Regions from separate parts of the Streptomyces sp. DSM 41931 genome, predicted to be linked through region 3. Evidence: riboswitches for the same ligand, from Rfam matches in the RefSeq annotation. Region 3 holds a riboswitch; each other region holds the start of a gene.
What was found. A riboswitch is a leader RNA that binds a small molecule or an ion and turns the genes downstream of it on or off. The one in region 3 is predicted to bind cyclic di-AMP.
Positions count from the first base shown of each region.

Region 1: it holds a riboswitch for cyclic di-AMP, as region 3 does, so the genes downstream of both, ACP7TJ_RS19040 (transglycosylase SLT domain-containing protein) here and ACP7TJ_RS20235 (C40 family peptidase) in region 3, are expected to answer to the same signal.
Region 2: it holds a riboswitch for cyclic di-AMP, as region 3 does, so the genes downstream of both, ACP7TJ_RS28865 (M23 family metallopeptidase) here and ACP7TJ_RS20235 (C40 family peptidase) in region 3, are expected to answer to the same signal.
Region 4: it holds a riboswitch for cyclic di-AMP, as region 3 does, so the genes downstream of both, ACP7TJ_RS15175 (M23 family metallopeptidase) here and ACP7TJ_RS20235 (C40 family peptidase) in region 3, are expected to answer to the same signal.

Region 1 covers NZ_CP189902.1:4,076,545-4,080,721, forward strand. Annotated here, with positions in the region: gene fahA (fumarylacetoacetase) at 1-996, opposite strand, end outside; gene ACP7TJ_RS19035 (HAD family hydrolase) at 1,261-2,133, shown strand; gene ACP7TJ_RS19040 (transglycosylase SLT domain-containing protein) at 2,097-2,570, opposite strand; cyclic di-AMP (ydaO/yuaA leader) riboswitch at 2,574-2,701, opposite strand; gene ACP7TJ_RS19045 (polyprenyl synthetase family protein) at 3,270-4,177, shown strand, end outside.
Region 2 covers NZ_CP189902.1:6,314,756-6,318,932, forward strand. Annotated here, with positions in the region: gene ACP7TJ_RS28850 (helix-turn-helix domain-containing protein) at 1-338, shown strand, start outside; gene ACP7TJ_RS28855 (DUF6126 family protein) at 335-463, shown strand; gene ACP7TJ_RS28860 (tyrosine-protein phosphatase) at 497-1,294, opposite strand; cyclic di-AMP (ydaO/yuaA leader) riboswitch at 1,838-2,002, shown strand; gene ACP7TJ_RS28865 (M23 family metallopeptidase) at 2,007-2,921, shown strand; gene ACP7TJ_RS28870 (SGNH/GDSL hydrolase family protein) at 3,149-3,934, shown strand; gene ACP7TJ_RS28875 (MBL fold metallo-hydrolase) at 4,025-4,177, shown strand, end outside.
Region 3 covers NZ_CP189902.1:4,331,662-4,335,838, forward strand. Annotated here, with positions in the region: gene ACP7TJ_RS20225 (LuxR C-terminal-related transcriptional regulator) at 1-275, shown strand, start outside; gene ACP7TJ_RS20230 (hypothetical protein) at 497-850, shown strand; gene ACP7TJ_RS20235 (C40 family peptidase) at 955-2,127, opposite strand; cyclic di-AMP (ydaO/yuaA leader) riboswitch at 2,135-2,290, opposite strand; gene pcrA (DNA helicase PcrA) at 2,548-4,177, shown strand, end outside.
Region 4 covers NZ_CP189902.1:3,276,658-3,280,834, forward strand. Annotated here, with positions in the region: gene ACP7TJ_RS15170 (PrsW family intramembrane metalloprotease) at 1-473, shown strand, start outside; gene ACP7TJ_RS15175 (M23 family metallopeptidase) at 580-1,602, opposite strand; cyclic di-AMP (ydaO/yuaA leader) riboswitch at 1,615-1,772, opposite strand; tRNA gene ACP7TJ_RS15180 (tRNA-Met) at 2,077-2,150, opposite strand; gene ACP7TJ_RS15185 (dihydrofolate reductase family protein) at 2,214-3,347, opposite strand; gene ACP7TJ_RS15190 (response regulator) at 3,434-4,093, opposite strand; gene ACP7TJ_RS15195 (HAMP domain-containing sensor histidine kinase) at 4,123-4,177, opposite strand, start outside.

The DNA of each region.
Region 1 (4,177 bases), 260 kb from region 3:
GTCGCCGGTGCGCAGGGAGGCGCCGTTCACCGTCATGTGGGCGAGCTGCTGGGCGGCCGTCCAGTACATGGTGGAGAAGGGGCACTCGGAGACGGTGTGACCGTTGATCGTCACGGTGATGCGCAGGTCGTAACCGCCGGGCTCCTCGCCGGAGTCGTCCAGGTACGGCAGGAGGCCGTGGGTGCGGTCGGGCGGGGCGACGCGGGCTTCGTCCAGGGCGTCCAGCGGGGTGATCCACGCCGACACCGAGGTGGCGAAGGACTTGCCGAGGAACGGGCCGAGGGGCACGTACTCCCAGGCCTGGATGTCGCGTGCGGACCAGTCGTTGAGCAGGCACAGGCCGAAGACGTGGTCGCGGTAGGCGCTCAGCGGCACGGGCCGGCCCTGCTCGGACGGGACGCCGACGACGAAGCCGACCTCGGCCTCGATGTCCAGCCGCACCGACGGGCCGAAGACGGGGGCGGCGTCGGCGGGCGCCTTGCGCTGGCCCGAAGGGCGCACCACGTCGGTGCCGGACACCACGACGGTGCCGGAGCGCCCGTGGTAACCGATCGGCAGGTGCTTCCAGTTGGGGGTCAGGGAGTCGGCGGCGTCGGGGCGGAAGATCTGCCCGACGTTCCGCGCGTGGTTCTCCGAGGCGTAGAAGTCGACGTAGTCCGCGACCTCGAACGGCAGATGGAGGGTCACCTCGGACAGCGGGTGGTAGAAGGGCCCGACGGTCTCCCGGTGTGCCGGGACCGTCACCCACGCGGTGAGCGCGCGGCGCACGTCCGACCATGCCGTACGGCCCGCCGCCAGCAGCGGGTTGAGGGTCGGGCGGGCGAGCAGGGAGGCGTAGGGGGAGCCCAGGGCGTGTGCCGCCGCGCCGGCGTCGAGGACGTGGTCGCCCAGCCGGACGCCCACGGTGCGCTCCGTCGAACCGGGGAGCGAGAAGACGCCGTACGGCAGGTTGTGCGGGCCGAAGGGGTCGCCCTCGGGGACATCGAAGGGGGGCATCGGGTGCTGCCTCGCTTTCGTGTGCGCGGGTGCGCCACGTGTCCGTGGCCGTGCCACACGTTACGGGGTCGCGTCCCGGGGGGCTCCTGATATGAGGGACGACTCACGGGGCCCGGGTCCGGTGGAGCGCACCGTGTAACGGTCAAAAGGGAAAACAGTTCTCAACCGGTCGCGATCCGTCGGCACAAGAAGGCAAATCGCACCCAATGCGAGGGCATACGGGCGCGGTGAATCGGACGGTCCTCTTCTCCGTATTCTCTGATCATGGCCGCACCCACCGATTGTTCTCTCATCGCCACCGACCTGGACGGGACGCTGCTGCGCGGTGACGACACCCTTTCCGACCGCTCCCTCGCCGCCCTCGCCCGGGCCGAGCGGGCCGGTGTCCGGCACCTCGTGGTGACGGGCCGCCCGGCCCCCAGAGTGCGGTCGCTGCTCGACGACCTCGGCTGTACGGGGCTCGCGGTGTGCGGACAGGGCGCGCAGGTCTACGACGCCGCCGCGCGGCGGATGCTGTGGTCGGTCCGGTTGGACCGGGAGCTGGCGGAGACCGCGCTCGGCAAGATCGAGGCCGAGGTGGGGGAGGTGTACGCCGCGGTCGACCAGGACGGGGTCGACGGGCTGACGCTGATCGAGCCGGGCTACCGGATGCCGCACCCGACGCTTCCGTCGGTGCGGGCGGAACGGCGCGACGACCTGTGGGCGCGGCCGATCAGCAAGGTGCTGCTGCGTCACCCGGAGCTGTCGGACGACGCGCTGGCGGCGGCTGCCCGGTCCGTGGTCGGCTCGCTGGCCACGGTCACGATGTCGGGGCCGGGCACGGTGGAGCTCCAGCCGTGCGGGGTGACCAAGGCGACCGGTCTGGCGCTGGCCGCCGAGCACCTGGGGCTGCGCCCCGAGGACACGATCGCCTTCGGGGACATGCCGAACGACGTCCCCATGTTCCGGTGGGCGGGCCACGGCGTCGCCATGGCCAACGCGCACCCCGAGCTGAAGGCGGTGGCCGACGAGGTCACCCTGTCGAACGAGGACGACGGCGTGGCCGTCGTCCTCGAGCGACTGTTCGGGCAGACGGCCGGGCTGGGCCGTCAGAGGTCGGCTCAGTACGCGCCGAAGACGTTGTCGATCGAGCCGTAGCGGTCGGCGGCGTAGTTGCAGGCCGCGGCGATGTTGGCGACCGGGTCGAACGGGTCGAAGGCGGTGCCGGGCACGTGGTACGCCTGGAAGGTCGGGTCGATGACCTGGAGCAGGCCCTTCGACGGGGTGCCCTTCGCGGCGTTGGAGTCCCACAGGTTGATGGCGGCCGGGTTGCCGGACGACTCCCGCATGATGTTGCGGTGGATGGCGTCGTAGGAGCCGGGTATGCCGTTCTGCGCCATGACGTCCATCGCCTCGCGGATCCAGCCGTCGAGGTTGTCCGGGTACGCGGTCGTGGAGGCGGCGGTGGTGGCCTGGGTCGTGGGGGCCGCGGAGGCGCTGGTGGCGCCGAACAGCGGCAGCGCGACCACGGCGACACCGGTGCCGGCGACGGCGAGGGTGCGGACGAGGCGGCGGGGCGAGGCGAAAGCGCGCATGTCTGGGTTCCTCTCCTACGCCTGCGAGGTGAGCTGTCGGGTTCGGGCGGGAGAGTGCCCGGCCGTGCCCCTGCGGGCATGGCTTCACCCCGAGCCGTCCCGGCGCGTGTCCGGTACGGCGGCTTACCTGGGTCCCCCGCTCCTGCCGTGCGTGAGTTGGTCGTCGGGTGTGATGCGGGTGGCGGCAGGACTAGGCGTCCACCCGGCAGGCCCGGAACGTATGCGAGAGCACATGTCGGGAACAAGTGCGACGATCACACAAGGCACCGTTTGATCTTGGGATGGGCGGTTTTGCGTGCTTGATCCTTTGCGGTCGCCAAGACTCAACTCCGTTGCCCGGAGCGGGAGGACGGGCCTGTGCGAGGGTGGCCCGGAGGCCGGCGTGCGCGTGACTCACCTCACGGGACGGCGGCCGCGAGAGCATTTGCGGCCAAGGGGAATTGGCGCATCAATGGCGGCAAATCGGACTCAGAGGTGGGGCAGGATGGTTCACGGGTCGCTGTGTCCGGGAAACAGAGGTATGTCCGTTGTTATCAGCCGATCAAAAACACTCCGCTTCTGATCCCGTATCGCCCTGCTTGAGACCCCGGGCCCTGGCGGTGATCGAAACACGACCGGATACGCTGACTCGAGTGGTGGCAGCGACCTATCGACAAACCGTGTAACCGCCAGCAGACACCAGCAGACAGGAGACCCCTCGTGACCGTCGTCGGGCCGTTCGGGCTGAGCGTGCGGGACCAGGCTCTGGAAGCCGATGTCCAGGCCGGATTGACGGCTGTCGAGGAAGGACTGCTCGAAGCCACCAAGAGCGCGGTGCCGTTCATCACGGAGGCCGCCCAGCACCTGGTGCGGGCCGGCGGCAAGCGGTTCCGCCCGCTGCTCGTCATGCTCTCCGCCCGGTTCGGGGACCCCTACGCGCCCGGCATCGTGCCGTCGGCCGTCGTGGTGGAGCTCACCCACCTGGCCACGCTGTACCACGACGACGTGATGGACGACGCCGAGGTGCGGCGCGGGGTCGCGAGCGCGAACGCCCGCTGGGGCAACTCGGTCGCCGTGCTCACCGGCGACTTCCTCTTCGCCCGTGCCTCGCACATCCTGGCCGACCTCGGCCCGGAGGCCGTGCGGGTGCAGGCCGAGGCGTTCGAGCGGCTGGTCACCGGCCAGATCCTGGAGACCGCGGGCCCGCAGGACGGTCGCGACCCGGTCGACCACTACCTGGACGTGCTCGGCGGCAAGACCGGCTCCCTCGTCGCCGTCTCCTGCCGGTTCGGCGCGATGATGTCCGGCGCCGACGAGACGGTCGTCGACGTCCTCACCCAGTACGGCGAGCGGCTCGGCGTCGCCTTCCAGCTCGCCGACGACGTCCTCGACATCGCCTCCGACTCCCACGAGTCGGGCAAGACCCCCGGCACCGACCTGCGCGAGGGCATCGCCACCCTGCCCGTGCTGCGGCTGCGCGAGCGGGCGGCCCGGCTGGGCCTCGCCGAGGACCTCGCCCTGTGCGAGCTGCTCGACTCCGACCTCACCGACGACGCCCGGCACGCCGAGGCGCTGCGCCTGCTGCGCGCCCACCCCGCGCTGGACCAGGCCCGCCGGGACACCGTGCG
Region 2 (4,177 bases), 2.0 Mb from region 3:
CCACGGTGGCCGGCGGCTGGACGTACTGGCAGGCCGGAGCCGCCGGACGCGGCATGCAGGCGCTGCGGGTCCATGTGCCGCACGGCTCCCAGGGCGACATCGTGCGCGTCCACCCCGGAGAGGAGTGGCTGTACGTGCTCAAAGGGCGGCTGCGGCTGCGCCTCGGGGACGCCCTGCACCGGCTGGGCCCGGGCGACAGCGCGCACTTCGACTCGCTGACCCCGCACCGCATCGCAGCGCAGGACCCCGACGGGGTCGAGCTGCTGTTCGTCCACACCCTGTTGCAGAGTCCCACGGCCGCCCTGTGCCTGGGCCCGACCCCTGGAGAGACCCCATGAGCGGCAAGGACATGGAGGAGAAGTTCCCGCGGGCCCTGTGGGTCCGGCTGTTCGTCTACGTCGTGGTCGGGCACCTCTTCGCCGCCTTCATCTACTTCCTCTTCGAGATCGCGCCGAAGAAGTGACGGCCGCGGCGGCGGCGGACGCGGACGCGGACGTCAGTCGAGCAGACGCTCGCGCAGCCGCTCCCGGTGGGCCGGCGTGAGCCCGAGCCCCTGCTCCAGGTAGGTGTCCACGCCGCCCCACGTCTCCTCGACCGTCTCGAAGGCGGCCGCCAGATACTCCTCGCGCGCGTCGAAGAGCGGGCTGAGCAGCTCCATGACCTCGGGGGAGTAGGCGTCGGGGGAGCTGCCGCTGCGGCGCACCTTGTAGCGGCGGTGCTTGGCGTTGGACTTCAGGTAGTCCTCGACGATCGCGTCGCGCTCCACGCCCACGGCGAGCAGGGTCACCGCCACCGAGAGGCCCGCGCGGTCCTTGCCGGCCGCGCAGTGCATCAGCGCGGGCACGTTGTCCTCGGCGAGCGCGCGCAGCACCCGGGAGTGCTCGGCGGTGCGCTCCTTGACGATCATGCGGTACGAGGTGATCATCCGGTCGGCGCCCTGGCCGTCGGCGAGGATCGCGCGCAGCTGGTCCAGGTCGCCGTCGCGCACCATCTTCCAGAACTCCGCGCCGTCGGCCGGGTCGCTCAGCGGCAGGTTGACGTTGCGCACGCCCGGCAGCTCGACGTCCGGCCCCTCCAGCCTCTGGTCGGCCGCGTTGCGGAAGTCGAACACGGTGTGCAGGCCGAGCGAGGCCAGGAAGGCGGCGTCCTCGGCGGTGGCGTGGGCGAGGTGGCCGCTGCGGAACAGCACCCCCTGCCGCACCCGCCGGCCGTCCACCGTGGGCAGCCCGCCCACGTCGCGGAAGTTGCGCACCCCGGTCAGCTGGGGCTCGGTCGACGGGATCTCCTGCGTCACGGACGGCTCCTCCCACTCCGCGCCGTCGCCGCGGCTCGTCGACGGGCACCACTCGACGATACGACATGCCTGCCTGGGGCAATGAGTTGTCCACAGGGCGGTTCGACGGGGCTCGGCCACCGCGAGTGATGTTGGATTATGTGTGATCGCGTTGAATCGCGCGAGGCGCCCGTCTGGCGATCGTGGGCGAGATCGGGATGTCGCGAATGCACCGACCGCTCCGCCGGACTTCGGGTGATTAAAGCGTTCTGTCCGTTTAGGGCGCTTGGGGATAACGTGCCCTGTTAGAGCGGTGTTTGAGGAAGGGTCGCGTGAGCATCGTCATATCGGTGACCGTGTGCTGTCGCCATGTTCACGTAATTCCCCTCCGCGGCAAGGGAATTCACCGACGAGTCGCTGACGGGATCGACGCACGGTGACGTCATTTCCCCCTTTCGATCACGGAAAAAGAGGGTTCGCGGAAACCCGCGCTTGTTTCGCCGCGTCGAGGTCGCTTACGTTCCCAACCGATCCGGACGGACGCCTAATCCTGCCGCCGCCCGGAGCCCGCACACACTGACCCGACGTACGGCAGGAGCGGGGGACCCACAGGTACAACTGCCTGTTCCGGACCCCGGACACAGGCTTGGGGTTAAGCCGCGCAGCAACGCGGCCGGACATCTCCAGTCCGCACCCGACAGCTCACCTCGTAGGCGCCGGAGAGGAATTCGTCATGCCCGCGAAGGGTAAGCACCGCCGTACCAAGGCTCAGCGTCTCACCCGCTCCATCGCCGTCGCCGGAACCGGTGGCGCCGCTCTCGCCCTGCCGTTCCTCGGCGCCACCGGCGCGCACGCCGCCACGCCGCAGTCGGCCCCCGCGACGTCGGTCCAGTCGCTTTCCGTCACCGGCCAGCAGGCCAAGGCCGACAAGGGCGACGACACCCGCACCTACACCGTGAAGGCCGGCGACTACCTCGCCAAGATCGCCGAGGCCGAGCACGTCGACGGTGGCTGGAAGCAGCTCTACGCGGACAACCGCGAGGCCGTCGGTGACGACCCGTCGCTCATCCACCCGGGTCTGAAGCTCTCCGTCGACGGCAAGGCCGCCGCCAAGAGCGCGCCGAAGCAGTCCGCTTCGCCGCAGGCCGCCAAGCCCGCCGCGCCCAAGGCCGAGAAGCCCGTGCAGCAGGCGGCCGAGGAGTCCTCCTCCGACGAGGCGTCCGCCCAGACCGCCCCGTCCTCCGGCTTCACCTCCCCGGTGCCCGGCGGCGGCCTCGGCACCGCCTACAAGGTGGCCGGCAGCATGTGGTCCAGCGGCTACCACACCGGTGTCGACTTCAGCGTCCCGACCGGCACCTCCCTGAAGGCCGTCGGCGCCGGCACCGTCGTCTCCGCCGGCTGGGGCGGCGCGTACGGCAACCAGGTCGTCATCCAGCTGAACGACGGCCACTACGCCCAGTACGCCCACCTGTCCTCGCTGTCCGTCTCGGCGGGCCAGACGGTGAGCGCCGGCCAGCAGGTCGGTCTCTCCGGTGCGACCGGCAACGTGACCGGCCCGCACCTCCACTTCGAGATCCGCACCGGCCCGGACTACGGCTCGGACGTGGACCCGGTCTCGTACCTCCGCTCCAAGGGTGTCTCCATCTGACCCCTCGCGGCACCCTTCCTGACACGCGCGCCGAAGGCCGGACCCCGATCCACGGGGCCCGGCCTCCGGTGTGTCCGGGCCCGGGGCCGTACCTATTCCGGGCTTGGCCAAACCTTGACGTGGCTTATCTCACCGTGCGTCAACCCTCGCCTACGGTCGCGTAGGTCACATCCGAAGGTGAATCATGTCCGGCTGTGGCAGACGATTCGAAGAGTGACAAGGCAACAGTGATCGGGTCGTACGTGGCGGTGGGGGACAGCTTCACCGAGGGCGTCGGCGACCCCGGCCCCGACGGGGCGTTCGTCGGCTGGGCCGACCGGCTCGCCGTTCTGCTCGCGGACCGCAGACCCGAGGGCGACTTCCGGTACGTCAATCTCGCGGTGCGCGGCAAGCTGCTGGACCAGATCGTGGCCGACCAGGTCCCCCGGGCCGTCGAACTCGCCCCCGACCTGGTCTCCTTCTGCGCGGGCGGCAACGACATCCTGCGCCCGGGCACCGACCCGGACGAGGTGGCCGAGCGCTTCGAGAAGGCGATCGCCCAGCTCGCCGCGGCCGCGGGCACGGTCCTGGTGACCACCGGGTTCGACACCCGTGGCGTCCCGCTGCTCAAGCATCTGCGCGGCAAGATCGCCACGTACAACGGGCACGTCAGGGCCGTCGCGGACCGGTACGGCTGCCCGGTGCTGGACCTGTGGTCGCTGCGCAGCGTGCAGGACCGCAGGGCGTGGGACACCGACCGGCTGCACCTCTCGCCCGAGGGCCACACCCGCGTCGCGCTGCGCGCGGGCCTCGCCCTCGGCCTGAGGGTGCCCGCCGACCCGGAGCAGCCGTGGCCCCCGCTCCCGCCGCGCGGCACCCTGGACATCCGCCGGGACGACGTCCAATGGGCCCGCGAGTACCTGGTCCCGTGGATCGGCCGCCGCCTCCGCGGCGAGTCCTCGGGCGACCACGTGACGGCGAAGGGGACGCTGTCCCCGGAGGACATCCGCTCGCGGATCGCGGCGGTCGCCTGAGTCCGCGCCGGGGGCGGTTTCCACAACCGCCCCCGGCGCCGGAGCCGCCGCACATAATGGAATCCTCGATCGATTCCCACTGGAGGTACCGTGGCCGCTTCTTCCGCCCCCGGGGCGGGGCTGAGTGCCCTGCGGCCGCCGGCCTTCGGCGCGGAGCCGACCGGTGAGCGCATGGCGCGCATCCGCAGGTCCCCGCACTTCGCGAACGGCGTGTTCCAGAACCCGGGCGGGCCGGCCCGGCTG
Region 3 (4,177 bases):
ACGCGGTGTTCTCGCCGCGGCTGGCCGGGTTCGTCCTGGACGCCTTCGCGTCGACGGACGCCCCGCCGGTGGACGAGGACCTCGACCGTCTCACCCAGCGCGAGCGGGAGGTGCTGCGGCTGATCGCCCGCGGTTACGCGTACAAGGAGATCGCCAAGCAGCTGTTCATCTCGGTGAAGACGGTGGAGTCGCATGTCTCCGCGGTGCTGCGCAAGCTGCAGTTGTCCAACCGCCATGAGCTGACCCGCTGGGCGACGGCCCGCCGCCTGGTCTGAGCTGCTGGGGGCCTGGATCATCTGCGTTGCCGATGTGGGGGGCCGCGCGCGGGTCACGGGTTGTGCGGAACTGTCGCCCATGGACCGTCGGATGACCGTAAGTGCCCGTGGGACCGGACACGGCGCTTCGCTCTCACTCAGGGTGATGACCGTTGGGGCGAAGGCGGGAAGGGTGAGGGCGGCGGAATGCCAGGGGACGCCCCTGGCTAGGCTCCGGCCTCATGGACGTACTTCTCCACATCTTCGTCGGTCTGCACATCATCGGCATCGCGTCGCTGCTCGGCGGCTTCCTCACCCAGATGAAGGCGATGGGCGCGGGCACCGCCCGCTTCGTCCCCGCGATGCTGCACGGCGCGCTGACGATGCTGGTCACGGGCGTCGTGCTGGTGGGCCTCAACCAGGCCCAGGACTATGCCGTGGACAACATAAAGATCGGCGTGAAGCTGGCGCTGCTGATCGTGATCCTCGGCCTGGTCTACGTGAAGCGGGACGAGGAGAAGGTGGACAAGGGCGTCTTCGGCCTGGTCGGCCTGCTGACCGTGGCCAACATCTTCATCGCGGTCCTCTGGACCTGAGCCCGCTCCCGGAACGCCGGGCCCCGGCGTCGACACGACACCGCCGACCGAGCCGTCTCCGGCCCGGCCGGCGGTGTCGTCGTAGACCCGTCGGCACCCGGCCGTCAGGCCGGGCGGACGATGCTGTGGATCGCGGAGTCGCCGTCGTAGTAGATGGACTCCTCGCGGACGTACGTGCCCGGCTTCGGGGCGTGGATCATCATCCCGTTGCCGATGTAGATGCCCACGTGGGTGACGTCGTCGTAGAAGAAGACCAGGTCGCCGGGCTGGGCCTGGGACACCGGGACGGTGGTGCCGGCGTTCACCTGGTCGTAGGTGGTGCGCGGGAGGGAGACGCCGGCGGCCTTCCAGGCGGCCTGGGTCAGCCCCGAGCAGTCGTAGGAGCCGGGACCGGTCGCGCCCCAGACGTACGGCTTGCCGATCTGCGCGCGGGCGAAGGCGAGGGCCTTCTCGGCCTTGGCGGCGTACGAGGAGTCGGCCGGCGGGGTGTCGGCCGAGCCGGTGGAGCCGGACCCGGAGCTCTCCGAGGTGCCGCCGCTCTGCTGCGCGGCCTCCTCGCGGGCCTGCTCCTGCGCCGCCTGCTGCCGGGCCAGCTCCGCGGCCTTGCGGGCGGCCTCCTCCTGCTTGCGCTTCTCGATCGCGGCGAGCCGCGCCTTCTCCTCGGCGGTCAGCTTCGACAGCAGTTCACGCGCGTCGGCGAGCTTCTTCTGGACGGTGGCCTTGGCCGTCTTCAGATCGCCCTGCGTCTCGGTGAGCGTGCGGAGGCTCTCGGTGGCCTCCTGCCGCTTCTTCATCGTCTCGGTCTGCTGGGTGACGTAGTCGTCCACCGCCGCCTTCTGGCGGCCGGTCATCCGGTCCAGCACCTGGCGCTGGTCGAAGACGTCCTGCGGTGTCTCCGCGAGCAGGAAGGTCGCGGTGTCGGGCATGCCCGCGCCGGTGCGGTACTGGGCGGCCGCGTAGGAGCCCAGCTCCGCGCGCGCCTCGTTCAGCTTCTGTGTGCGCTGCGCCACGTCGTCGAGGAGGGTGTCGACGCGCTTGCGCTGCTTGGTGGTCTTCTCCTTGGCCGCGTTGTACTTCTCGGTCGCCGACTCGGCCTGACGGTAGAGGTCGCCGACCTTCTTCTCGACCTCCTCCAGGCTCGGCCGGTCGTCGCCGGGAGCGGCGTCGGCGGTCTGGGAGAGCAGGGCCACGGAGGTGAGCGCGGCCGTGGCGAGGGCCGGGGTGCGTATGCCTGCCACGCGCGTGCCGGGGGTGCGCGACTTGCGGTGCGACGCCAAGGGAGGCGACTCCTTCCAGTGCTCCGCCTACCGGGTTAGCTGTCGGGTTCGGGCGGGTGGTTCGGAAGGGTTGCCCTACGGCCGCTCCCTGCGGGAGTGGGCCGATTCACCCCAGGTCTCGGTGGGTCCCCGGCTCCGGCTGCCACGGGGGCAGTGACGGACTCGGCGGGGGCCGCGCGGTCCGGCGAGGTTCGCCGGCGGGGGACGAGCGGCCCGGACCGCACGGTAGCCAACTGGTGTGGCGCTTGTGAAGGTTGATGGGTGATATGCCCGATACATTTTCGTGACCTCGTCGGCGGTGTCACTCAGAGTGAGGCGCTGACCGTGGAGGGTGCCCGCCGCGGTACCCACGGAAGGGGCCGCGGGATGTTTCCGGGGCGGCCCCGGGTTGTCGGTGGAGCGCCCTAGACTCGGAGAGCGATGAGCAGCCTCTTTGACGACAGCTTCCTGGCGGACCTCCAGGCCCAGCGCGGCCCGGCGGACGAGCCCCCGCCGCCACCCGAGGACGAGCACGCCCCGGAGCCCCTCCCGGACGACCTGTTCGGCGGGAAGTTCGACGTGCCACCGGAGCGGGACGCCTACTACCGGGACGGCGCCCCGCGCCCGGTGGTCGACTCCGCCGCGCTGCTGGAGGGGCTCAACGACAACCAGCGCGCCGCGGTGGTGCACTCCGGCTCCCCCCTGCTCATCGTCGCCGGAGCCGGTTCCGGCAAGACCCGCGTGCTCACCCACCGCATCGCCTACCTGCTCGCCGAGCGGGGCGTGCACCCGGGCCAGATCCTCGCGATCACCTTCACCAACAAGGCCGCGGGCGAGATGAAGGAGCGCGTCGAGCAGCTCGTCGGCCCCCGGGCGAACGCGATGTGGGTCATGACCTTCCACAGCGCGTGCGTCCGGATCCTGCGCCGCGAGTCCAAGAAGCTGGGCTTCACGTCGTCCTTCTCGATCTACGACGCCGCCGACTCCAAGCGCCTGATGGCCCTGGTCTGCCGCGACCTGGACCTCGACCCCAAGCGCTTCCCGCCGAAGTCCTTCAGCGCCAAGATCAGCAACCTGAAGAACGAGCTGATCGACGAGGAGGACTTCGCCGCCCAGGCGACCGACGGTTTCGAGAAGACCCTCGCCCAGGCCTACGCGCTCTACCAGTCCCGCCTGCGCGAGGCGAACGCGCTGGACTTCGACGACCTGATCATGACGACGGTCAATCTGCTCCGCGCCTTCCCCGACGTCGCCGAGCACTACCGCCGCCGCTTCCGGCACGTCATGGTCGACGAGTACCAGGACACCAACCACGCCCAGTACGCCCTGGTGCGCGAGCTGGTCGGGGGCGCCTCCGAGCACCCCGTCGACGTCCCGCCGGAGGCCGAGGTGCCGCCCGCCGAGCTGTGCGTGGTGGGCGACGCCGACCAGTCCATCTACGCCTTCCGCGGCGCGACGATCCGCAACATCCTCCAGTTCGAGGAGGACTACCCGGACGCGACGACGATCCTGCTGGAGCAGAACTACCGCTCCACGCAGACGATCCTGTCCGCTGCCAACGCCGTCATCGAGCGCAACGAGTCCCGCCGCCCGAAGAACCTGTGGACGAACGCCGGCACCGGTTCGCTCATCACCGGCTACGTCGCCGACACCGAGCACGACGAGGCGCAGTTCGTCGCCGACGAGATAGACCGTCTCACGGACACGGGCAAGGCCAAGGCGGGCGACGTCGCCGTCTTCTACCGCACCAACGCCCAGTCGCGTGTCTTCGAGGAGATCTTCATCCGCGTCGGCCTGCCCTACAAGGTCGTCGGCGGCGTCCGCTTCTACGAGCGCAAGGAGGTCCGGGACGTCCTGGCCTACCTGCGGGTGCTGGCCAACCCCGAGGACGCGGTGCCGCTGCGCCGCATCCTCAACGTCCCCAAGCGCGGCATCGGCGACCGCGCCGAGGCCATGATCGACGCGCTGGCCCAGCGGGAGAAGATCAGCTTCCCGCAGGCGCTCAAGCGCGTCGACGAGGCGTACGGCATGGCCGCCCGGTCGGCGAACGCCGTCAAGCGGTTCAACACGC
Region 4 (4,177 bases), 1.1 Mb from region 3:
TCGGGCTGCTGACCTGGCTGGTGGTGTGGACGCGGCAGCGGGAGCTGCGGACCGTGCGCACGGAGCTGCCCGCGTACGCGGTGGCCGGCTGGCTGCGCCCGGCGGAGCCGTTCGCGCTGGGCTCGATGCGCGCGCGGCGCCTCGCCCGGAAGTTCGCCCGCGAGCACGGGGGCAGGCCCGCGGCGAGGGCGGTCGCCCAGTACGAGGCGTACGCGACGTCGCTGGCGTTCCTGCGTCACCGGGGCCGCGCGGGGAAGGCGGGGGCGGACTTCGTGACGCGGGAGCGGGAGCTGCTGCTGGAGCTGTGGCGCCGGCGCGCGGCGGCCCGCCCGGCGCTGGAGCACGCGGCCCGGCTCACGGCGCCCCCGGTGCCGTACGGCGCGGGATGGGCGTACGGGCCCGTCCCCGCACGGTGGCCGGCGCAGGGGCAGCCGCCGTATCCGGCGTACGGGGAGAACCCCTACCGCCGCTGAGCGGAGCCCCGGACATGCGGAACCGGCAGCCCTGACGTCGGGGGGTCGTCGTCGGGGCTGCCGGCGTTCACGGCGTCGGCGGCCGGGACACGGCCGCCGGGGTGGTTCAGATGCTGAGGCCCTTGCCGGCCAGCCAGGCGGCCGGGTCGACGCCGCCGGAGGTGCCGGCGGGGTGGACCTCGAGGTGGAGGTGGGCGCCGGTCACGTTGCCGGTCGCGCCGACGCGGCCGATCACGTCGCCGGTGTTGACCTTCTGGCCGACGCTGACGTTGATCGACGACTGGTGCGCGTACCAGACCTCGGTGCCGTCGTCGAGGGTGAGCACGGTCTTGTAGCCGTACGAGCCGTCCCAGCCGGCGGAGGTGATCGTGCCGGTGTGGACCGCCTTGATCAGGGTGCCGGTGGGGGCGGCGAAGTCCAGGCCGGTGTGGTAGCCGGAGGACCAGTAGGCGCCGGCCTGACCGAACGTCGAGGTGATGGTGTACGAGGAGGTCGGCAGGGCGTACTGCTTGGCCAGCTCGGCGAGGCGCTCGGCCTCGGCCTTCTTCGCGGCCTCCTCCTCCGCCTTCTTCTTGGCGGCCTCGGCCTTCTCCTTGGCCTCCTGCTCCGCCTTGGCGGCGGCCTCGGCGGCCTCCTTCTCGGCGGCGGCGAGGGCGGCGGCCTGCGCCTTGCTCTGCGCCTGGCCCTGCTGCTGCTCGACCTGGGCCATGATGCGGGCGCGCAGCGCCTCGCCGGCGTCGGCGGTGGCGCCCTCCTCGGCGTCGGCGGTGACCATGCCGATGTCGCTGAGGGGGGTGCTGGAGCCCTTCGGCGTTTCCTCGTCGGAGATGAGGGAACCCACGTTGGGGAGGTCGGGCATGGAGATGGAGACGGGCGGCTTGCCGGTCTGGGCGCTGGCCATGCCGCCGGCGCCGACGGCGGCTATGACGCCGACGCCCAGGACGGTGGAGCTGCGGGCGAGTCCGCCTCCGCGCTGCTTGGCGACGCGGTGCCGGCCACGCACGGGCCGCACGGACTCCGCGGTGGGGTTCCACTCCTCGAAGGGCCCCTCGTCGGCACCGGGGGCGCCGTAGGCGAAGGTGTCGCTCGGCTTGAACGGGGCCTCGGGGGCAGGCGGGTTGGACGCCACGTGGGCGCGCTCCTTTCCTTCCTTCTTCGCCTACCGGGTTAGCTGACGGGTTCGGAGCAGGAAGGTCTCCTACGCGCGTATACGAACCGTGACGTCACGGCGGTATCCGCCCGATTCACCCCATGGTGGTGGTTCCCCGGTTCCCTTGCGGGATTCGGCGCGTGCGCACGGAGCCGACGTCTGTGACGGCTGGGACGACCGCGCTGCGTTATCGAACGTTAATAGACGCAGGGGCCGGATTCCAAGCCGTTCCTCTTGATCGTTAACGATTTCCGCACGGACTTAAGCGCCATCAGCGGGCGAAAACGGGCGAGTTGACTGCGCCTCGGGCGACCGGTCGAACCTGACGGGGCGCCAGTTGCCATGCACTGCGGGGCCGTTCGCTCACTGTGCGTGAAGGGCGGGGGAACGAGTGCCGTCAGGGAGAAACACCGAGGGCCGGAACCCTTTCGGATTCCGGCCCTCGGCCTTCAGTAGCGGGGACAGGATTTGAACCTGCGACCTCTGGGTTATGAGCCCAGCGAGCTACCGAGCTGCTCCACCCCGCGTCGGTAGACACCAGTGTACGGCATCCGCGGGGTCCTCCGCACACACCTTCCCCGCAGGCGCGTTCAGCGGCCCAGGAGGTGCCCGTTCGGCGCCTTGGCGCGCTGCTCGAACTCCGGCAGGACCAGCACCGTGGCGCCCCCGTCGGCCAGTACGGCGCTGCCGTCGGCGTCCGTCACGAAGGTGTCCGGCTCCCGCCAGGCCGTGACCACCCGGCGCACCCCCGCGTCCAGGATCAGCCGCGCGCAGGGCGCCGGCCGGGACGCGCGGCGGGCGCACGGCTCCAGGCTGGAGTAGACCGTGGCGCCGGCCAGTCGCGGGTCGGTGGGGTCTGCCTTGGCCAGCGCGGCCTCCTCCGCGTGCACCACGGGGTCGTCGCCCTCGCGGGAGTGGCCCCGCGCCAGCTCGGTGCCGTCGGCGGCGACCACGACCGCGCCGACGCTGAACGCGGTCTCGGAGGGCGGGCACCGCGCGGCCAGCTCGCAGGCGAGGGCGAGCCAGTGGCGGTCGGCCGCGGACGGCAGCGCGCCGGCGCCGGGCGCGGTGGGCTCGTAGCGCATCAGGACGACGTCGCCTACGGGCCGGGTCTCGACCAGGCGCAGCCGCCCGCCCTGGTAGCTGCCGGGACCGAACAGACGGGGGGCGTCCGGGTCGCCGACGAACAGCGGGGCGAGGACGAGCTGCAGCTCGTCGGCGAGGCCCTGGGTCATCAGCTGGGTGTGGATCCGCCCGCCGCCCTCCACCATCAGCCGCCGCACCCTGCGCACGTCGTGCAGGTGCTCCAGCAGCCGCCGCCAGTCCAGGGCGTCGCCGAGCGGCACGACGTCTGCGGCGATGCCCAGGGCGCGGGCCCGTTCGGCGCCCTTGCCGGTGGTGTACAGGACCTTCTCGCCGCCGGTGTGCCAGAAACGGGCCGTCGGGTCCAGGTCGCCGGAACCGCTCACCGTGACCTTCAGCGGGTACTCCGGGCGGCCGTCGGCGATCCGGGCGGAGCGGCGCTCGGGCGAGTTGACCAGCAGCCGGGGGTTGTCGGCGCGGATCGTGCCGGCGCCGACCAGGATGGCGTCCACGGACGCCCGTACCTCGTCGACCCGGTCGAAGTCGGCCGGGCTCGACAGCAGCAGCCGCTCCGGGCCGGTGTCGTCCAGGTAGCCGTCGAGGGAGACGGCGGCGGACAGCAGGACGTACGGGTACGGCATCGGCGGGCTCTCCCGGGTGCGGGCGGCGGCGGGACCGCTGCGCGGTCCGGCTCCAGTCTGGCAACCCGTGCGACCGGGAGCGGAGGTCAGGGCTCGATCAGGCCGACCCGGATGGCGTACCGGGTGAGCTCCAGCCGGTCCCTGAGGCCCAGCTTGGCGAGCAGGTTGGCGCGGTGCCGCTCCACCGTCTTGGGGCTGATCACCAGCATGTCCGCGATCTGCTGGGAGGTGTGGCCCTCGGCGACGAGCTTGAGGATCTGCTCCTCGCGGTCGGTGATGGCCTTCGCGGGCAGGGTCCGGCCCTCCCGCGCCAGGTCGAGGTAGTTGTGGATGAGGGCGTTGACCGCCCCCGGGTAGAGGAAGGGCTCGCCCCGCATGGTGGCGTGACAGGCCTCGACGAGGTCGCGGTCGGCGACCGACTTGAGGACGTAGCCGGAGGCGCCGGCGGCCAGGGCCTCGAAGAAGAACTGCTCGTTGTCGTACATGGTCAGCACGAGGATCCGGGTCTCCGGCAGGGTGCGGGAGAGTTCACGGGCCGCTTGCAGACCGGTCAGGCGCGGCATGGCGATGTCGAGGATGGCCAGGGCGGGGCGGTGCTCGCGGGCCAGCTCGAGGGCTTCCGCGCCGTCGGCGGCCTCGGCCACCACGGTCAGGTCCGGTTCGCCGTCCAGGATGAGACGGACCCCCCGGCGGACCAGCGCGTGGTCGTCGGCGAGGAGGATGCGGGTGGGGGCGGCGTCGGTCATGGTTCAGCGTTTCCGGTCGGGGACGTCGGTCACGGGGGCGGGGCGTGCGCGGGCGCGGACCGGCGCACGGCGGCGGGGGTGGTC